Regions from separate parts of the Halopseudomonas litoralis genome, predicted to be linked through region 4. Evidence: predicted binding sites of a transcription regulator. Region 4 holds the regulator's gene; each other region holds the start of a gene.
What was found. Region 4 encodes sigma-54, which starts transcription at its own class of promoters, with help from an activator protein. Its sites were predicted from a motif close to ANTGGCATNNANNTTGCTNT; they were not measured.
Positions count from the first base shown of each region.

Region 1: the regulator sigma-54 is predicted to act here: its motif matches at 1,708-1,727, upstream of BLU11_RS11380 (pilin).
Region 2: the regulator sigma-54 is predicted to act here: its motif matches at 1,767-1,786, upstream of fliD (flagellar filament capping protein FliD).
Region 3: the regulator sigma-54 is predicted to act here: its motif matches at 2,039-2,058, upstream of BLU11_RS19740 (pilin).

Region 1 covers NZ_LT629748.1:2,333,544-2,337,737, forward strand. The annotation lists gene BLU11_RS11370 (siderophore-interacting protein) at 1-294, opposite strand, end outside; gene BLU11_RS11375 (MarR family winged helix-turn-helix transcriptional regulator) at 307-672, opposite strand; gene BLU11_RS11380 (pilin) at 1,184-1,660, opposite strand; gene BLU11_RS11385 (tetratricopeptide repeat protein) at 1,931-2,416, shown strand; gene BLU11_RS11390 (sn-glycerol-3-phosphate transporter) at 2,518-3,000, opposite strand; gene BLU11_RS11395 (flavin prenyltransferase UbiX) at 3,060-3,665, opposite strand; gene mpl (UDP-N-acetylmuramate:L-alanyl-gamma-D-glutamyl-meso-diaminopimelate ligase) at 3,658-4,194, opposite strand, start outside.
Region 2 covers NZ_LT629748.1:2,273,308-2,277,501, reverse strand. The annotation lists gene BLU11_RS11075 (flagellin N-terminal helical domain-containing protein) at 1-1,279, shown strand, start outside; gene BLU11_RS11070 (flagellar protein FlaG) at 1,353-1,712, shown strand; gene fliD (flagellar filament capping protein FliD) at 1,849-3,294, shown strand; gene fliS (flagellar export chaperone FliS) at 3,294-3,662, shown strand; gene fliS (flagellar export chaperone FliS) at 3,856-4,194, shown strand, end outside.
Region 3 covers NZ_LT629748.1:3,844,638-3,848,831, forward strand. The annotation lists gene BLU11_RS18465 (MFS transporter) at 1-531, shown strand, start outside; gene ssb (single-stranded DNA-binding protein) at 560-1,060, shown strand; gene BLU11_RS19740 (pilin) at 1,526-1,960, opposite strand; gene BLU11_RS18480 (IS5 family transposase) at 2,465-3,433, opposite strand; gene BLU11_RS18485 (SEL1-like repeat protein) at 3,715-3,993, shown strand.
Region 4 covers NZ_LT629748.1:277,258-281,451, forward strand. The annotation lists gene ptsN (PTS IIA-like nitrogen regulatory protein PtsN) at 1-304, opposite strand, end outside; gene hpf (ribosome hibernation-promoting factor, HPF/YfiA family) at 321-629, opposite strand; gene BLU11_RS01415 (RNA polymerase factor sigma-54) at 743-2,245, opposite strand; gene lptB (LPS export ABC transporter ATP-binding protein) at 2,340-3,065, opposite strand; gene lptA (lipopolysaccharide transport periplasmic protein LptA) at 3,052-3,588, opposite strand; gene lptC (LPS export ABC transporter periplasmic protein LptC) at 3,575-4,147, opposite strand; gene BLU11_RS01435 (KdsC family phosphatase) at 4,144-4,194, opposite strand, start outside.

The DNA of each region.
Region 1 (4,194 bases), 1.9 Mb from region 4:
AACGCGGATGTCATCGCCTGGGCGCGCACTCTTCGCCCAATTGGAAGCCGGCCCGCCATCGCCATGTATCACGAAATCCACATCAAACTCGCCGGCGCGCTGATAGCGTACGGTGTAGGTGCGCATCAGATCTTTGCCGCCGTCCTCCCCTGGAAAAATCAGTTTGATATAGGCGCTTTCCTGATCCGCCGGGAAGGTGGCGATCTCGGCACCGCCCAGGGTGAGCCTGAGCATGTTCGGCGTAATATAGCGCGAAGCAATGACCTGCAGAGTACGAGGTGCTGGACGAGACATGGTACCTCCTGATTAGTCGTTAAGATTATCGGTTATCTGATTGGCAGTCCTGATGAAAGCCTCGATCTGCTCCTCGCTAAGGCCGCGGGTCATGCGCTCGGCGGTCGCTGATTCCAACTCCGCCACGTGCAACATCAGCGCCTGGCCCTCGGCGCTGAGCTCAAGCAACTGGCTGCGACCATCTTCCGGATTGCCGCGCTTGACGATCAACCCCGCGCCAAGCAATTCGTTGAGCACCCGGGTGACCTGCGCTTTGTCCCGCTGCATCCGCACCGCCAGCAACTGCGCAGTGCACTTGGGTATTAAGGCAACCCCCTTCATCGCGCGCACATGAGTAACAGGTAGGTCGACGCCCGACGCCTGCATAGCCCGCCGCATGTGCGACCTGTAAGCGTGGGTTAATTGCTGAAGCGGATCAGCGAGGAAACGGTGTTTCATAGCGCACCTATTTGGTTGACAGGGTCAACTTATAGGAAAAGATTGACTATATCAACTAAATCCTCGACACATTGGCAAGCCAAGTTGTCACATCGTCCAGCGTCTGGGCATCCAGAATGCTATCTGCCACGGCTCCAGCTCGGCAGAGGTTGCCTGCTGCGGGCTGTGAGTAGAGCGGGCCAAAACGGCGGGGCAGCTGACGATGCAAGACGTAAATGTACCTGAACTAATCCCGGCTCTACGCTTGCATGTTGGGCTTAAACTTCGAGCAACCCCGACTCCACAAACAATAATCCCCGGAGAGCCGGGGATTGTTTTTAAAGTCAGGCCGTAAATGTACCTGACCTCTTTATGCTAATCCCCGGCGAACCGGGGATGTCGTATAACAGAGGAGCCGAACAAATCAGCAAGTCAGAAAAGAATATTCATCTCCAATTAGCTCACACTTAACTTAACCGCGACAAGAGCCAGGAAGAAACTTCTGGGGAATTGTGGTACCGTCAGTCGCACTACCACAGCGCCATGCTTGAATAGTGCCTCCGGCAGTTGGTGCCGCGGTCATACCCGTATCAGAAAAAGGCTTGAGGGTCAGAACGTTAGTATCAATATCTGAGTTAATCCCCTGAGCAGTAACAGTGATCATTCCATCATCATCGGTTACTACAGATGTAACATAGTTAGAAATCTCAGTCGCTGTCGTGTCGCTCTCACAGCCCCAGTCTCCCGCGCCCGGCAAGGTACTAGCGCTCTGAACTACTTCAGTAATAGTAGTGCGGCACGCTGACGCCGCTAAAACCACTTCTGACATCTTTGCCCGCGCCGTATAATCCTGATAAGCCGGCAACGCAATCGCAGCCAAAATCCCGATAATCGCTACAACAATCATCAGTTCAATAAGTGTAAAACCTTTCTGCATTTGAGCTTTCATTTCTCAACTCCATTTGTATGTGAGATAGCCTTTGGGCTGATAGGCTCAAAGCAGCTTCCGTGCCAGCTTGGCATTCCCGTAGACAATCAAAGCTCTGCGCCATGCTAGACGTGGCCTGGAGAGTGCATGGAGCTTGTACGGCAGGTGGGTTGGTTTGCTATTCTGCGCTCCGTAGCTCTTGAAGGCTCACGCTGGCACACCAACCACTACGCCAACAATCTGTAATGGCATGACAACCTCTATGCCAAACCATCACTGTAGGGATAAAACGTGAACGCAATCAGTTTGGACTCCGCCATCATTGTCACCGAGATAAGCAAACGCACCTTGTGGCGGCGGTTGACTGACGGGCAGATCGGGCGGCTGGAGAACGATACGCGCGGCCGGGCCATGTTGGACTTTGATGATCTGGTGCCTTTGCTGTGTATTTCGGTTGCGCCGGAGGATTACGAGCTGTTCATCAGTGCCGATGCAGGTGATGCCGATGCGCAGAATGATCTGGCTCAGTTGTTTCTCTACGCCGGTAAACCCGAGATCGCTCTATATTGGCTGCAGTCAGCTGTCACCGCTCCGCAGTCAGTAGTCAGCGTGGATGCGATGCATAACCTTGCAACGCTTTATTTCCAGGGAATTGGCGTGCCGCAGGATGAAAATACTGCGTTGATGTGGTTGGCCAAGGCGGCCTCACATGGGCATGTTATTGCGGAGCAGCAAATGAATGCGTTAATGCAGCGGGCGGTTAAAGTGGAGGGGTGAGTTGGTGAACCCGGGGCGCCCTACGCACGCCGTCGCGCCGAGGCGGCCCTTCTACAACAGACTGGCTCGCGCCGGAGCGCCTTGCACTTGCGTCATGTATTTCACAACTTGAAGCCCACGTTGACCATGGTTGCTGCTGTACCCAGTAGCACCACATCCACCCCTAGCCTGCGATAACTGGCCCCGAGCGAGGGGATCGCGGCTGGTGCTATGCCGAAGCGGTTGAAGGGGATCTTGTCGCGGTATTCACCCCGGTAGCCGTGCAGCAGTCCGGCGGTGAGTTTGGCGTTGAATGGCGTGCCGGCAAAGTCGAAGCGCTTTCCGACATAACCATAATGGGACCGCCCACCAAAGGAGTGACGGAAGGTTGCCGCCCCCCACAGGTAGCTGTCATCCCTATGCCGTTCAAGGCCAATCAGGTTCTGGTTGTTGTTATGCTCGGGGGCTGGGCTGAAGTGTTTGGTCCAGACGCTGCCCTGAACATACCAGTACGGCTGGGAGTCAACCGGCCCAGCCAGCTCTCGCAGGGCTGTCGGGATATCCCGTGTCTGCGCGGAAGCATGATCGCTTACCCCGCTCGCCATTGTATTACCCACAACCACGCACAATGCCAGGCCGCAGCCGACAACAGACCAACGCCCCATCACTCCCCCCAACGCGGCATCAGTGTCTGCTCATATCCCAGTTGATTGAGTATCCGCGCCACCACGAAGTCCACCAGATCATTGATCGACTCGGGCCGGTGATAGAAGCCGGGGCTGGCCGGCAGGATCACTGCGCCCATGCGGCTCAGTTTGAGCATGTTTTCCAGGTGGATGGTGGAATAGGGGCTTTCTCGGGGGACCAGGATCAGTTGTCGGCGCTCTTTGAGTGCTACGTCAGCGGCGCGCTCGATCAGGTTGTTGCTGGCGCCGGTGGCGATGGCTGACAAGGTGCCGGTGCTGCACGGGCAGACGACCATGGCTGAGGGTGCGCCGGAGCCGGAAGCGACCGGAGCCATCCAGTCCTGCTTGCCGTAGACGCGAATCTGCCCTGGTTTGGCGTTGTAGCGTTCGGTCAGGAACTGTTCCAGAGCCTGGGGCTTGGGTGGCAATTGCAGTTCGGTCTCGGTGGCCACGACCAACTGTGCGGCCTGGGAGATGAGAAACAGCACCTGCACTTCGGCCTGCACCAGACATTCCAGCAGGCGCAGCGCGTACTGCGCGCCCGACGCGCCGGTCACTGCCAGCGTCACTCTCCGCTCAGCCATGTTTCATCTCCAGCGCCTGCTTCATGCGTTGATGGATGCCGCCGAAGCCGCCGTTACTCATGATCACGATGCGGGTGCCGTGCGCGGCGCGGGTCACCACCTGATCAATGATGGCGTCGATATCGGTCATCACCTGCGCCGGAACCGGGCTTTGTTCAACCACGCCGTCCAGCGACCAGTCCAGCCCAGCCGGTTGGTACCAGATGACCTCGCTGGCATTTTTCACACTGGCTGGCAGCGCTGCCATGTGGCTGCCCAGGCGCATGGTATTGGAGCGTGGCTCGATGACAGCAATAAGCTGCTTCTCACCGATCTGCGCGCGCAATCCAGCGAGCGTGGTCGCTATGGCGGTGGGATGGTGTGCGAAGTCGTCGTATAGAATGATACCGTTGATCTCCGCCAGTTTTTCCATGCGTCGTTTGGGGCTGGCGAAGCCGGCGAGTGCGGCGATGCCCTGTTGCGGGGTGACTCCGACATGCCGCGCCGCTGCCAGTGCAGTCAAGGCATTGGCCACGCTGTGCGCGCCGGT
Region 2 (4,194 bases), 2.0 Mb from region 4:
TGCGCACACCACAAATACCGGCGTAACCGCGAGTGTGGATGCTGAGACCGGTGCTCTGAAGCTGCAAGGTACTTCAGCCTTTAATGTTACTGGTGCTGGCAATAACACTGGCTTGGTTGCCGATGCCACTGGAGCTGCCTCTCGGAGTAGTGTCACCGGCACCACAAACCTGCGTGACGCAATTCTTGACGTAGGTGCCGCAGGTGACCTCACCATTGGTGAAACCGGCATCACGCTAGACGCAGGCGATACGCTGACTGATGTAGTCGGGAAGATTAATGAGCACACCACTACTACTGGTGTGACAGCGTCGGTGAATGATCAGGGCGAACTCGCACTGGGTTCGAAGGTTGATTTCAACATTGTCGCCAGCGCTACCAGCAATGCTCTGGGGCTGACTGAGGGATCCACCCCTAGGCCGGTCGAAGCAGGTGCAGCCTCCAACGGCGGCGCAGCCAAAGATGGCAGCTTCAAGCTCAACGATGTCACCATCTCCTTCAATAAGGGTGATGATATTACGGCGGTGGTGAAGTCGATCAACGATCAGACTTCGGAAACCGGCGTGACGGCTAAAGACGAGAACGGGCGCGTGGTGCTGTCTTCCTCTGATGGTAAGGGCGAGAGCATCGAGCTGGCTGATGATGTTGCGGGCTCGCTGAGTACTATCGGTCTGACCTCTGGCACCACCTCAGCCAAGCTGCAGGAAGCCACCTCGATCAACCTGAACGGTACTGAAGTCAAGCTGGCTGCTAATAGCGATATGGAAGCGGTTGCTACTGCAATCAACACTGCCAGCACCGGCGTCAGCGCCAGTGTAAAGAGTGACGGTACGCTTGAGCTGTTCTCGGGCAATGAGTCCTTTACGGTCAAGGACGGTGCTGACGGTACCGGTCTGGCCGCGCTAGGATTGAAGACCACAGTTGAAGCGGCACCTGAAGGCAAGTTTGAGGGTGTGGAGGAAGAGGTCTCTGTCTCTAACCTCGACATCACCTCAGCCGAAGGCGCACAACAAGCCATCCAGGTCCTCGACGGTGCCATGCAGCAAATCGACAGCGAACGCGCCAAGCTGGGTGCGGTGCAGAACCGCTTCGACTCCACCATCAGCAACCTGCAGAACATTGCTGAGAACGCTTCTGCCGCCCGCGGTCGCATCATGGACACCGACTATGCTGCAGAGTCTGCCAACCTGGCCAAGAACCAGATCATGCAGCAGGCGGGTACTGCGATGCTGGCTCAGGCCAACCAACTGCCGCAAGCGGTCCTCAGCCTGCTGGGCTAAGGTAAGCTAGCAGTATGACTGGCGGGGGAAGGGGCGACTCTTCTCCCGCTTTGTCCTGTGTGGAGGAAAAACCATGGATATGGGATCGCTCAACAACAGGGCTGGGGTGGGGGCTGTTGCGCCTGCTGCCAGAACGAACGAGATAACAGCCGTGACTGTCGCCCAACCGGCGAGCGAGACGCGGGAGAATGACAGCATGACCGAACCGGACCGCGAGCAGGTGCTGGCGGCGGTGGAGGAGATGCAGGAATATGTGGATGTGGCTGCTAGGAATATCCAGTTTCAGCTGGATGATGAAAGTGGGCGCATGGTAGTGAAGGTGACGGAGGCGAGTACTGGCGATGTTATTCGGCAGATGCCTTCAGAGGAAGCGTTGCGGCTGGCGGAGAATCTGGCTGAGATGAACAGTGTTTTGTTTCGGGGAGAGGTTTGAGGGTTGGTTCCCCCTCTCCCCTGGCCCCTCTCCCGCGAGGGGAGAGGGGGGCGTATTGGCACGATCTGTGCTTTATTGCTTGAGGTTTTCATTTTTGCAAGCGAAGCGTCAATAAACGGTCGCAGAGGGTAGGGTTATGGCAATTACCGGTATCGGTTCAGGTATGGACGTCAACGGCATGGTCAAGGCGCTGGTGAACGCGGAAGCGGCACCGAAGACGGCGCAGCTTGATCGGCTGGAAAAAACCACTACCTCCAAGGTATCTGCGCTGGGGCAGTTCCGCAGTGCGTTGTCGACCTTTCAGACTGCCCTCGAAAAGCTCAATGATCCGGCGCTGTTTGAAAAGCGCAGTGCTACTTCCAGCGCAGCGGATATTGTCAGCATCACAGCGGACTCCAAGGCCGTTGCCGGCAATTACAACGTGCAGGTATTCAACCTGGCGCAGAGCAGCAAGGTGGCGCTGGCCGGTTTTGATAGTGCCAGTGACGCCATCGGCAGCGGTACTCTGACCATCAATGCAGGCGAGGAGTCGCTGAGTATCGACGTGTCCGACGCCAGCCTGACCGATATCCGCGATGCGATCAACGCAGCGGGCAAGGACAGCGGGCTGAGTGCGACCATCGTCAATGACCCGAACGGTGAGGGCGGGGCGCGGTTGGTGTTGAGTTCGAGTGAGGCGGGCACCGGTAATGACATCAGCGTGGCGGTATCGAATGCCACTGGTGAGCTGGACACGCTGGCGTTTGCGCCGCCATCGGGTACTGAGGCTGATTTTGAACCGATCACCCCGGATGATCCCCGGGCAGCACGGGTCATCAGCTATTCACGCGATGCCAATCTGGCGATTGATGGTATCAACCTGAGCAGTGCCAGCAATACCGTTGAAGACGCCATTGAAGGTGTGACGCTGACATTGAACAAGGCGCAGTCGGAAGAGGCCCAGGACAATGCCGAGACAATCAATCTGGGTGTGACCGAGGACAAGGCCGGCGTTCGTAAATCGATCAACGACTTTGTCGATGCTTATAACAAGATGCTGGGGAGCGTGAATACGCTGACCAGTGTGACAGAGGTGGGTGGCGACGATACCGAGCCACTGGCTGCCGCGCTGGTAGGCGACGCATCGGTACGTTCATTCATGAGCGCCATGCGAAGTGAGCTGGGTTCGCCGGCCAGTGGTCAGGGTATCCGCATTCTGGCTGACTTGGGTGTCAGTACACAGCGCGACGGCACCTTGGCGTTGGATAACACCAAAATGAACAAGGCGCTGGACAATAACTTCGAGCAGGTGAACGCCTTCTTTACCGGCGAGCAGGGGTTGATGGCGCGGCTGGAAAACAAGGTGAAGCCGTATACCGAAAGCGGTGGCGTATTGGACAACCGCACCAAGGCGCTGCAGAACACCATATCCAGCGTGGATGATCAGCGTGAGGCGCTGACGATGCGCTTGACCAAGCTGGAGTCGCGCCTGTTCGCACAATTCAACGCCATGGACTCGCTGGTATCGCAAATGAGCAGCACCAGCTCCTTCCTGACCGCCCAACTCGACAGCCTGCCTGGCGTCGTAAAACAGGATAAATAATGAAAAGCCCCATCGACACCTACAAACAAGTCAACCTGGCCCAGGAAGTCTCCCAGTACCGCGCGGTTCAGCTGCTGCTTAATGGTGCCATTGAGCGCATCAAGCTTGCGCGTCATGCCCAGGCGACCGGTAATCCGGAGCGTCGGGGTGTGGCGGTGAGCAGTACCATCAGCATTATCGGTGCGCTGCAGGCGTCGCTGGACAAGGAGCTGGGTGGGGAGATTGCCGAGAATCTGGATGGTTTGTATGACTACATGACCCGCAAGCTGGCAGGGGTGGCATTGGATGAGACGCCGCGGTCGTTGGATGAGGTGCAGGTGTTGCTGGAAGAGATTAAGGAAGGCTGGGATGCGATCGAGCCGAAGTAAGGCGTTTTGATCGCTCCACACGCTCTACGTCCCGATTCAGCAGTGGTATTGTGGGCGTCGAGGGCTAGGCCGTAAGGCGTAGCGCAGGCGCGCTACAGCCCGGAAGCCCGCTAGCTTCAAAATTCCCCCTCAAGTTTCCCACCCGCTGCCGATAACTGAAGTATCTGCAACAGATCTTCAGGAAACCTGTCATATGAATGCCTACGCAATGAAGCAGTACCAGACCGTCAACGTTAACGCTCAGGTGAGTGAGGCTGACCCGCATCGTTTGATCCAGATGCTGCTGGAAGGCGGGTTGCAGCGCATTGCGCAGGCCAAGGGTGCGATGGAGTACGGTAATATCGCGCTCAAGGGTGAGCTGATTGGCAAGGCGATGGGCATTATTGGTGGCCTGCGTGAGGCGGTGGATACCGAGAAGGGTGGCGAGATTGCGGCGAATCTGGATAATCTCTACGCTTTCATGCAGCAGCGGCTGAGTCAGGCTAACCTGAAGAATGACCCGAGCATGCTGGATGATGTCGCCAGACTGTTG
Region 3 (4,194 bases), 420 kb from region 4:
CGTGTGGTGCTGAGTGCGATTCTGCTGCTGGCGCTGGTGCAGCCGATGATGTGGCTGAGCATGGATTCGTTACCTTGGCTGGTGGCCGCCATAGTATTGTTTTTTGTTGCTTTCAATGTGCTGGAGGCGACCTTGCCGTCTCTGCTCAGCAAGATTGCACCGGCGGGCAGCAAGGGTACGGCCATGGGCATCTATTCCACCAGCCAGTTCGCCGGCGCGGCCCTCGGTGGTGTGCTGGGTGGCGCGGTTTACGGGAGCTTCGGCCTGATCGGGGTGTTCGTCTGCTGCGCATTGCTGGCGCTGTCCTGGTTCGGAATTGGTGTTACCATGGCCGAGCCTCCGTACGTTACCAGCCTTCGCCTGGCGTTGGCCCCGACGCTGGTTCGGGATGAGGCGTTGCACCGGAGAATACTGGACGTACCGGGAGTGGCCGAGGCAGTTATCGTGGCTGAGGAAGCAGCCGCTTACATCAAAGTCGATACACAGGTGCTGGATCGCGAACAACTGGACCGGATCGTCAATCCGGTCTGAATACACCAGACACCCGAGGAGAGTGAGCATGGCCAGAGGCATCAACAAAGTAATCCTGATCGGTAACGTGGGTGGGGACCCGGAAGTACGCTACATGCCTAACGGCAATGCGGTGTCCAACGTCACCCTGGCGACGACCGACAGCTGGAAGGATAAGCAGTCCGGTCAGCAGCAAGAGCGTACCGAGTGGCACCGGGTGGTGTTCTTCGGCCGCCTGGCGGAAATCGTCGGCGAATACGTGCGCAAGGGCTCCAAGCTGTACATCGAAGGTCGCTTGCAGACCCGCGAATGGGAAAAGGACGGCGTGAAGCGCTACACCACCGAGATCGTGGTTGATATCGGCGGTCAGATGCAGCTGCTTGACGGCCGCCCCCAGGGCGGCGAAGGCATGGCTCCGCGCCCGCAGCAGTCGCGCCCGGCACCTCAGCGTCAGGCAGCGCCGCAACAGCAGGCTCAGCAGCCAGCGCAGCAACCTCAGGCGCAGCAGATGCCTGATTACGACAGCTTTGATGATGATATTCCGTTCTGATTCGGAAGCTGATCTGAATGCTGTGCCCCAAAAGCCCCGGATTTTCCGGGGCTTTTGCTTTATTCGCCAGCGCTTGCGCCTCTGGAGTACGACGAGGTCTGGGTTGCCGGGGGTCTGCTCGACGACAGCGTTCAGCAAATACCGCAGTATCAGGCAAGCCACTGACGTAGCGCAGGCGCGCTACACCACCTCGGGGAAAAACCACAGTAAATCATGCATATCAGCATCGGAGCGGTTTTCCCTCTTTCCCCTCGCGGAACAAGCGAAGCGGAGAACAATCGTAGGCTGGCCCGAAGGGCGAGCCCTGCCGGCCAGCCTCTCTAAGATGATGTATCGCTGATGCTTTAAGTCCCAGAAACAACAATCCCCGGCGAGCCGGGGATTGTTGTTTTAGTTTGGAGTAATTAGGTCAGAAAATTCTTGTAAAGTGTATGTGCTTGGACCCTTATTGCTCCGAAGTTGATATTATGGTGCGTTACGGCATGCGTTAGGCACATATTTATAGTCATCGGCTACGCTCATGCCGCACTCCCAAGCCACGCCACCTGCGGAGTAGGTGGGAGTATAAACCAGGTCGCCGGTACCGCTTCCACCCAACTCGGACCAGTCCAGCTCTAAAGTGATTATACCCGCTGCAATTGCAACGCTGGTCAGATAATCACTTGCTGCTGCCATTTCAGTAACATCAACGCCGGAAGCCCCATCGCCACAGTTGGCTAATCCACCTTCTGCAACCGCACATTCGCTTACCGCGGTACGTGCGGAAGATGCGAATCCAATTACTTCAGACATTTTGGCGCGAACCGTATAGTCCTGATAAGCCGGCAGCGCAATCGCGGCCAAAATACCAATAATCGCCACAACGATCATCAGTTCAATAAGAGTAAAACCCTTCTGCATGGTTTTCATGCCATTCTCCTTGAATATAAGTCAGGTCCGGTTCGGGACAATCCCTGTACCGTTAAACCTGTCAGAGAAATAGCAAGGGTTGTGCCAGCCCTCATTTAATACGAGTAAGGGGTGCTGAGTATCTTGTTGGATGCGTGCCCTGGCCCTTATAGAGTCGGGGTTATAGTCATGTCAGGTGTTTTTCGTTACATTCCTTACCAGTTGCATTGGGTGTCTGCAAAGTTACGGGTTGGCAGGGTGTCATGGTCGCTGGGTATGACATTGATATATATGTCACAGTAAATAGGTGTGACACAGTTGAGTGTCACACTCTTGGTTATCCGTTTATAAATAGTTAAGGAAGGTCTGAAATACCGGCCATATGGGCGGCGATTATGACCTCGGCTCACAAAAAAAACATTTCAGGAACGATTTCATCGCCCTCAGTCGCGTTTTCAGCGCGTTGCAGCCCCTTTTCGGCCATCCAGGCCGCTGTACCCAGTACTCCGGGCGGATTTATCCTGCACTTAACAGCTGTTTTCGGGCCATCCATAGGTTGGCCAGGGCGAACAAGGTATGCAACTGGGCCGTGTTCTTCGCCAGGCCCTTGTAGCGCACCTTGGTGAATCCGAACTGGCATTTGATCACTCGAAACGGATGCTCGACCTTGGCTCGTGTACTGGCTTTGGCCCGCTCGATTCGGCGCAAGCCTTTCTCGATCAGCTTGGTTTTGCTCAATGTCTTGAGCTTGCCTGGGCGCATCGCAATCGACCAGACCACCTCCTTGCGCCCTTTGTGTTCATCCCGTTTCTGAACGCCGGTATAGCCGGCGTCACCGCATACATGGGTTTCTTCGCCATGCAGAAGCTTGTCTACCTGAGTAACATCGCCCGCATTGGCCGCCGTCCCCACGAGACTGTGAACCAGCCCTGACTCAGCATCAACGCCAATGTGGGCCTTCATGCCAAAATAATACTGGTTACCCTTCTTGGTCTGATGCATCTCAGGATCGCGCTTACCTTCTTTGTTCTTGGTCGAACTGGGTGCATGAATGATGGTTGCATCGACCACGGTGCCGTGGCGCAGCATTAGCCCGTGCTCACCCAGGTAACGATTGACCACTTCGAACAACGCCGTGGACAGGCCGTAGCGTTCCAGCAGCCGACGGAAGTTGAGAATAGTGGTTTCATCCGGAATGCGATCAAGTTGAAGGCCCGCGAAGAGTCGCAAGATGGTGGTTTCATACAGCGCTTCTTCCATCGCTGGATCGCTGTACCCAAACCAGTTCTGCATCAGATGAACTCGCAGCATCGCGTCGAGCGGGTAAGCAGGTCGACCACCTTCGCCCTTGGGATAGTGCGGCTCGATCAGCGCCAGCAATGGCTTCCAGGGAACCACTTGATCCATTTCCAGCAGAAAGCGCTCACGGCGGGTCTGCTTACGTTTACCAGCGTATTCGGCGTCTGCAAAGCTCATCTGTTTCATGCGGTGGTCTCGAAAATGGCGCTGACGCATTTTACCTTTTCAGGAAGTCTTTTTCAGACCTTCCTTAATGGAGAAACGATAGTGAATGAACTGGTCAGCGTGGACACTGCCGCTGCTGTGACGGGTGTCAGTAAACGTACCTTGTGGCGCTGGCTGGGTAGTGGCAGTGTGCAGCGTCAGGGTATGGATGAGCGGGGAAGGGTGATGGTGGCCTTTGCAGATATTGCCCCGCGGCTCTGTGTGACGCTTTCTTCGTTTTCTGGGGGGGGGCTGCGGATGGGTTGGCGCTGCTCCTGGCGGCGGACAGCGGCGATAGCGAGGCGCAATGTGATCTGGCATTGGTGTTTCTTGAGCAGGATCGTGCTGATCTGGCCGCGTACTGGTTCAATCTGGCTGCGCAGCAGGAGCACGCCGATGCCATGCATTATCTGAGTGGGCTGTACCAGCAGGGTAATGGGGTTGAACGGTGTGAAAGCACTGCGATGCTGTGGCGCGTAAAGGCTGCCGGTGCTGGGCATGCGATTGCGCAGGCGCAGATGGCGGCGATTACCAATAGTTGAGCAGTTGGAGTGAAGGGCTTGAGTCACTTGCCGTGAGAAACCATAGAGGTACATTCTTGGCGCGTGTGCCACCAGCAATGCTCGCCCATCAGCCACGCTGATGCGACCGGCACCCGGTTGCCCGGGATGACGCATTGCCGCTAGCATCAGGGTTTATCGGGCCGTGATTGCCTGACTACCCGGAACAACAAGTGGAACCCT
Region 4 (4,194 bases):
GTACGAAAATCAGGTCAACGGGTTCGCCATCCAGGGAGTCGAAGTCGATCTTGCTGTTGAGCTGCAACAGCGCGCCAATGGCTTCCGTACATTGCTCCAGACGGCAATGGGGGATGGCAATACCATTACCGAAGCCGGTCGAGCCGAGTTTTTCCCGGGCGATCAGACTTTCGTAAATGGCATCAGAATCCAGAGCGGTGTGCTGGGCGATCATCTTGCCGATCAGTTCCAGCACACGTTTTTTTGAGCCCCCCGGCACACCAGCGAAGGTGAGCTGGGGGGTGAGTATGTGTTCTATTTGCATGGTTCGCTTTCAAGTCCTACCGGGCATTGACGCCCTGTTGGCGGCCAATATGTTTTTCCTTGTGTTTGATCAGCTGGCGATCCAGGCGGTCGGCCAGCAGGTCAATGGCGGCATACATGTCGGTATGTTCCGCTTCGGCAACCAGATCGTTGCCGGCAATGTGCAGGGTACCTTCGGCCTTCTGCTGGAGCTTGTCCACCTCCAGAGTGATCTGCACGCTGATGATCTTGTCAAAATGCCTTTCGAGGCGGGCCAGCTTTTCGGTTACGTAATCACGCAGAGCATCGGTGATATCCAGTTGAAGACCAGTGATGTTCATTTGCATAATACTTCTCCTGATTGGCTTTATGAACCGGGGTCCCGTTTCTGGTTACCCCAATGGTGCCACTTCTCGTTTTCGTATTCCTTGACTCTAGTCGAATCTGCCTGTGTGCAGGCCTAAACCAGTCGTTTCCGTTCGCTGGATGGCGCGATATTAAGCGACTCGCGATACTTGGCGATGGTCCGGCGTGCCACATGGATGCCTTGTTCTTCCAGTAGACCAGCGATCTTGCTGTCACTCAATGGTTTCTTCGGATTTTCCGCCGCCACCAGCTTTCTGATCAGTGCGCGGATAGCGGTGGAAGAGAATTCACCGCCTTCGGCGGTACTGACATGGCTGGAGAAGAAATATTTGAGCTCGAAGATGCCGCGCGGGGTATGCATGTACTTCTGCGTGGTCACCCGGGAGATGGTCGACTCATGCATGCCCACGGCCTCGGCGATGACATTCAGCACCAGTGGCTTCATGGCTTCTTCGCCATGCTCCAGAAAGCCGCGCTGGTGCTCGACAATCTGGCTGGCAACCTTCATCAGTGTCTCGTTGCGGCTCTGCAGACTCTTGATGAACCAGCGCGCCTCCTGCAGGTGATTACGCAGGTAGGTATTGTCGCTGCTGCTGTCCGCCCGTTTGACCATGGACGCGTACTGACTGTTGACCCGCACCTTGGGTGCGGCTTCCTGATTCAGCTCGACGATCCAGCGATTCTGGTCGCGCCGCACGATGACGTCAGGTATCACATATTCCGCCTCGCCAGAGGCGATCTCGCCGCCCGGGCGGGGGTTCAGCGTCTGGATCAGCGCCACAACCTCGCGCAGCTGATCTTCCTTCAGTCGCGAACGACGCATCAGTTGGGTGAAGTCACGGCTGCCGAGCAGTTCGAGGTGGTCGCGAACTATGCGTTTGGCCTGCTCCAGCATGGGCGTGGAATCGGGCAATTGTTGCAGTTGCAGATGCAGGCATTCGCTCAGGTTGCGTGCGCCGACGCCGGTCGGTTCGAATTGCTGAATCCGATGCAGCACCATCTCGATCTCATCAAGCTCAACCTCGAGAGACGGATCGAGCGAGGCAAGGATGTCGTCCAGGGATTCTTCCAGATAGCCATCGGCGCTGATCCCGTCGATCAGCGCAATGGCTATCTGGTGGTCGGTGTCCGACAGCGGCAGCAGATTGAGCTGCCATTCGAGATGGCTCTGCAGGGTTTCGCCGGTACCGGTGCGTGATGTGTAATCCCAGTCATCGTCATCCTGGCTGGGCAGGGAGCTGGCGGAGGTCTGGTAGATGTCTTCCCATTGGGTGTCGACCGGCAGATCGTTGGGGATCTGCTCGTTCCAGTTGCCTTCTTCTTCACTGTGGCTGTGCTGGTCTATTGCATCAAGGGCGACAGGTTCGGGCAGAGCAGTGGCGGGCGCATCATCGTCATTGCCGGCAGTGTCAGCAGAGCTGGAACTGAAATCATCATCGCTGTCGTCGGCCATCTCCAGCATGGGGTTGGCTTCCAATGCTTCCTGCACCTCCTGCTGGAGATCAAGACTGGACAACTGAAGCAGTCGGATGGCCTGCTGCAGCTGCGGAGTCATGGTCAGCTGCTGCCCCATCTTGAGGACGAGCGTTGGTTTCATAGTGTTGCGGTTTACCTTGTGCCTGTTTCAAGCCATTGATGGTTAAAACAAAATCATGGCTATTCGCCCTAGCATGCCTGAATCCGTCGGGCTTTTACAAACGGAAGGCGTGGCCCAGATATACGTCCCGCACCAATTGGTTGGCAAGGACTTCCTCGGCGCCGCCTTCGGCAATGATGTGCCCGTCATTGACGATGTACGCCTTGTCACAGATATCCAGCGTCTCGCGTACGTTATGGTCGGTTATCAGCACGCCGATGCCTTTATCCTTGAGGTGCTGGATGATCTGCTTGATGTCATTCACCGAGATCGGGTCGACCCCGGCGAAGGGTTCATCCAGCAGAATGAACTGCGGATCGGTGGCCAATGCACGGGCAATCTCTGCACGCCGGCGTTCGCCGCCGGACAGGCTCATACCGAGGCTGTCGCGCAGGTGATGAATATGAAACTCACGCAGCAGCGAGTCGAGTTTGCCTTCGCGACCCTTGCGGTTCAGTTCCTTGCGTGTCTCCAGGATCGCCATGATGTTGTCGGCTACGCTGAGTTTGCGGAAGATCGAGGCTTCCTGGGGCAGATAACCGAGACCCTGGCGCGCCCGGCCATGCATGGGCAGGCGGGTGACATCCTGGTCGTTGATCAGGATGTTGCCCTGGTCAGCCTTGACCAGCCCGACGATCATGTAGAAACAGGTGGTCTTGCCCGCGCCGTTGGGACCCAGCAAGCCGACGATCTCACCGCTGTTGATCGACAGCGATACGTCCTCCACGACCCGGCGTGATTTATAGGCCTTGGCCAGGTGGCGGGCTTCAAGTTTCGTCATTGGTGGCCGGCTCAGTGCGTTTGCGTGGCTGGATGATGATTTCGATGCGTTCTGCAGAGTCGCTGTCCTGTGCGTCAGACCTACCGGCGTCCACTACCTGACGCTGGATGTCGTAACTGATGCGCTGGCCCTGGAAGGTATTGCCCGCCTGCTCGAGGAAAGCGTCCTTGATCAGCACCACGCGGTCGGCAGCTGCATGATATTCAATAGTCTGGGCCCGCGAGTCCACCGGGTTGCCATCTGCTTCGGGCGTCTGCCTATAGGTGGCGGGAGAACCCACGGAAACAAGCTTGCTCACTTCGCCGTTGGCATCGGCGGTCAGGGTTACACGGTTGCCGGTCAGGCGCATGCTGCCCTGGGTAATGATGACATTGCCGGTGTATACGGCAGTATTACGGCGGTCATCCAGCGTGGCGGCATTGGCCTGGATGCGGATCGGCTGATTGGCGTCGTCCGGCAGTGCCAGAACCGGCGTGGCAGCACTCGCCAGCAGGGCAAGGCATAGAGTTCTAAAGAGCGTCATGTTCGCCTCTTACATTGGACAGCAGCTTGATGCTGCCATCGTTGAAATTCGCTTCCATGCCGGTAGCTGTGGTCACGCCGTTGAGCGCTTCGATTCTGACGCTGCGGTCCGTCTCGGCAAGATGGCGGTCGGGAAAGATGGTCAGTTCCGGTGTCGACAGGCGTCGTGCCGATCGCCCGGCCAACTGCTGCTCGATCACTACATTCTGACTCAAAACCACCTGATCGCCACCTGCGCTCACTTCACCGTAGCGGGATTGTACGTCCCAGGGTTGCTGATCGTCTTCGCGGTAATAGAGCAGCTTGGGGTCGTCCAGTTCAGTGACGTCCTTGCCGACCTGATGGGCCGCGCGCACGCTGTGGAGATCGTAGACAGGCTGACCCTGCGCATTCAACTGGCGAATTTTAGCGTTATCCATGAAGAAGTCAGGCTGCAACGGGGCCTGCACCATCTGGGGAGTAAAGCTGGCTGGACGAATATTCCAATAGCCGACCGCGAGCGCCAGCGCCACGGCGAGCAGCCCCACACCGCCGGTGGACAGGTAGCGCGGAAGCTTCACAGGTACTCTGCCTGGGCGTTGTCGAGCGTACCCTGGGCGCGCATGAT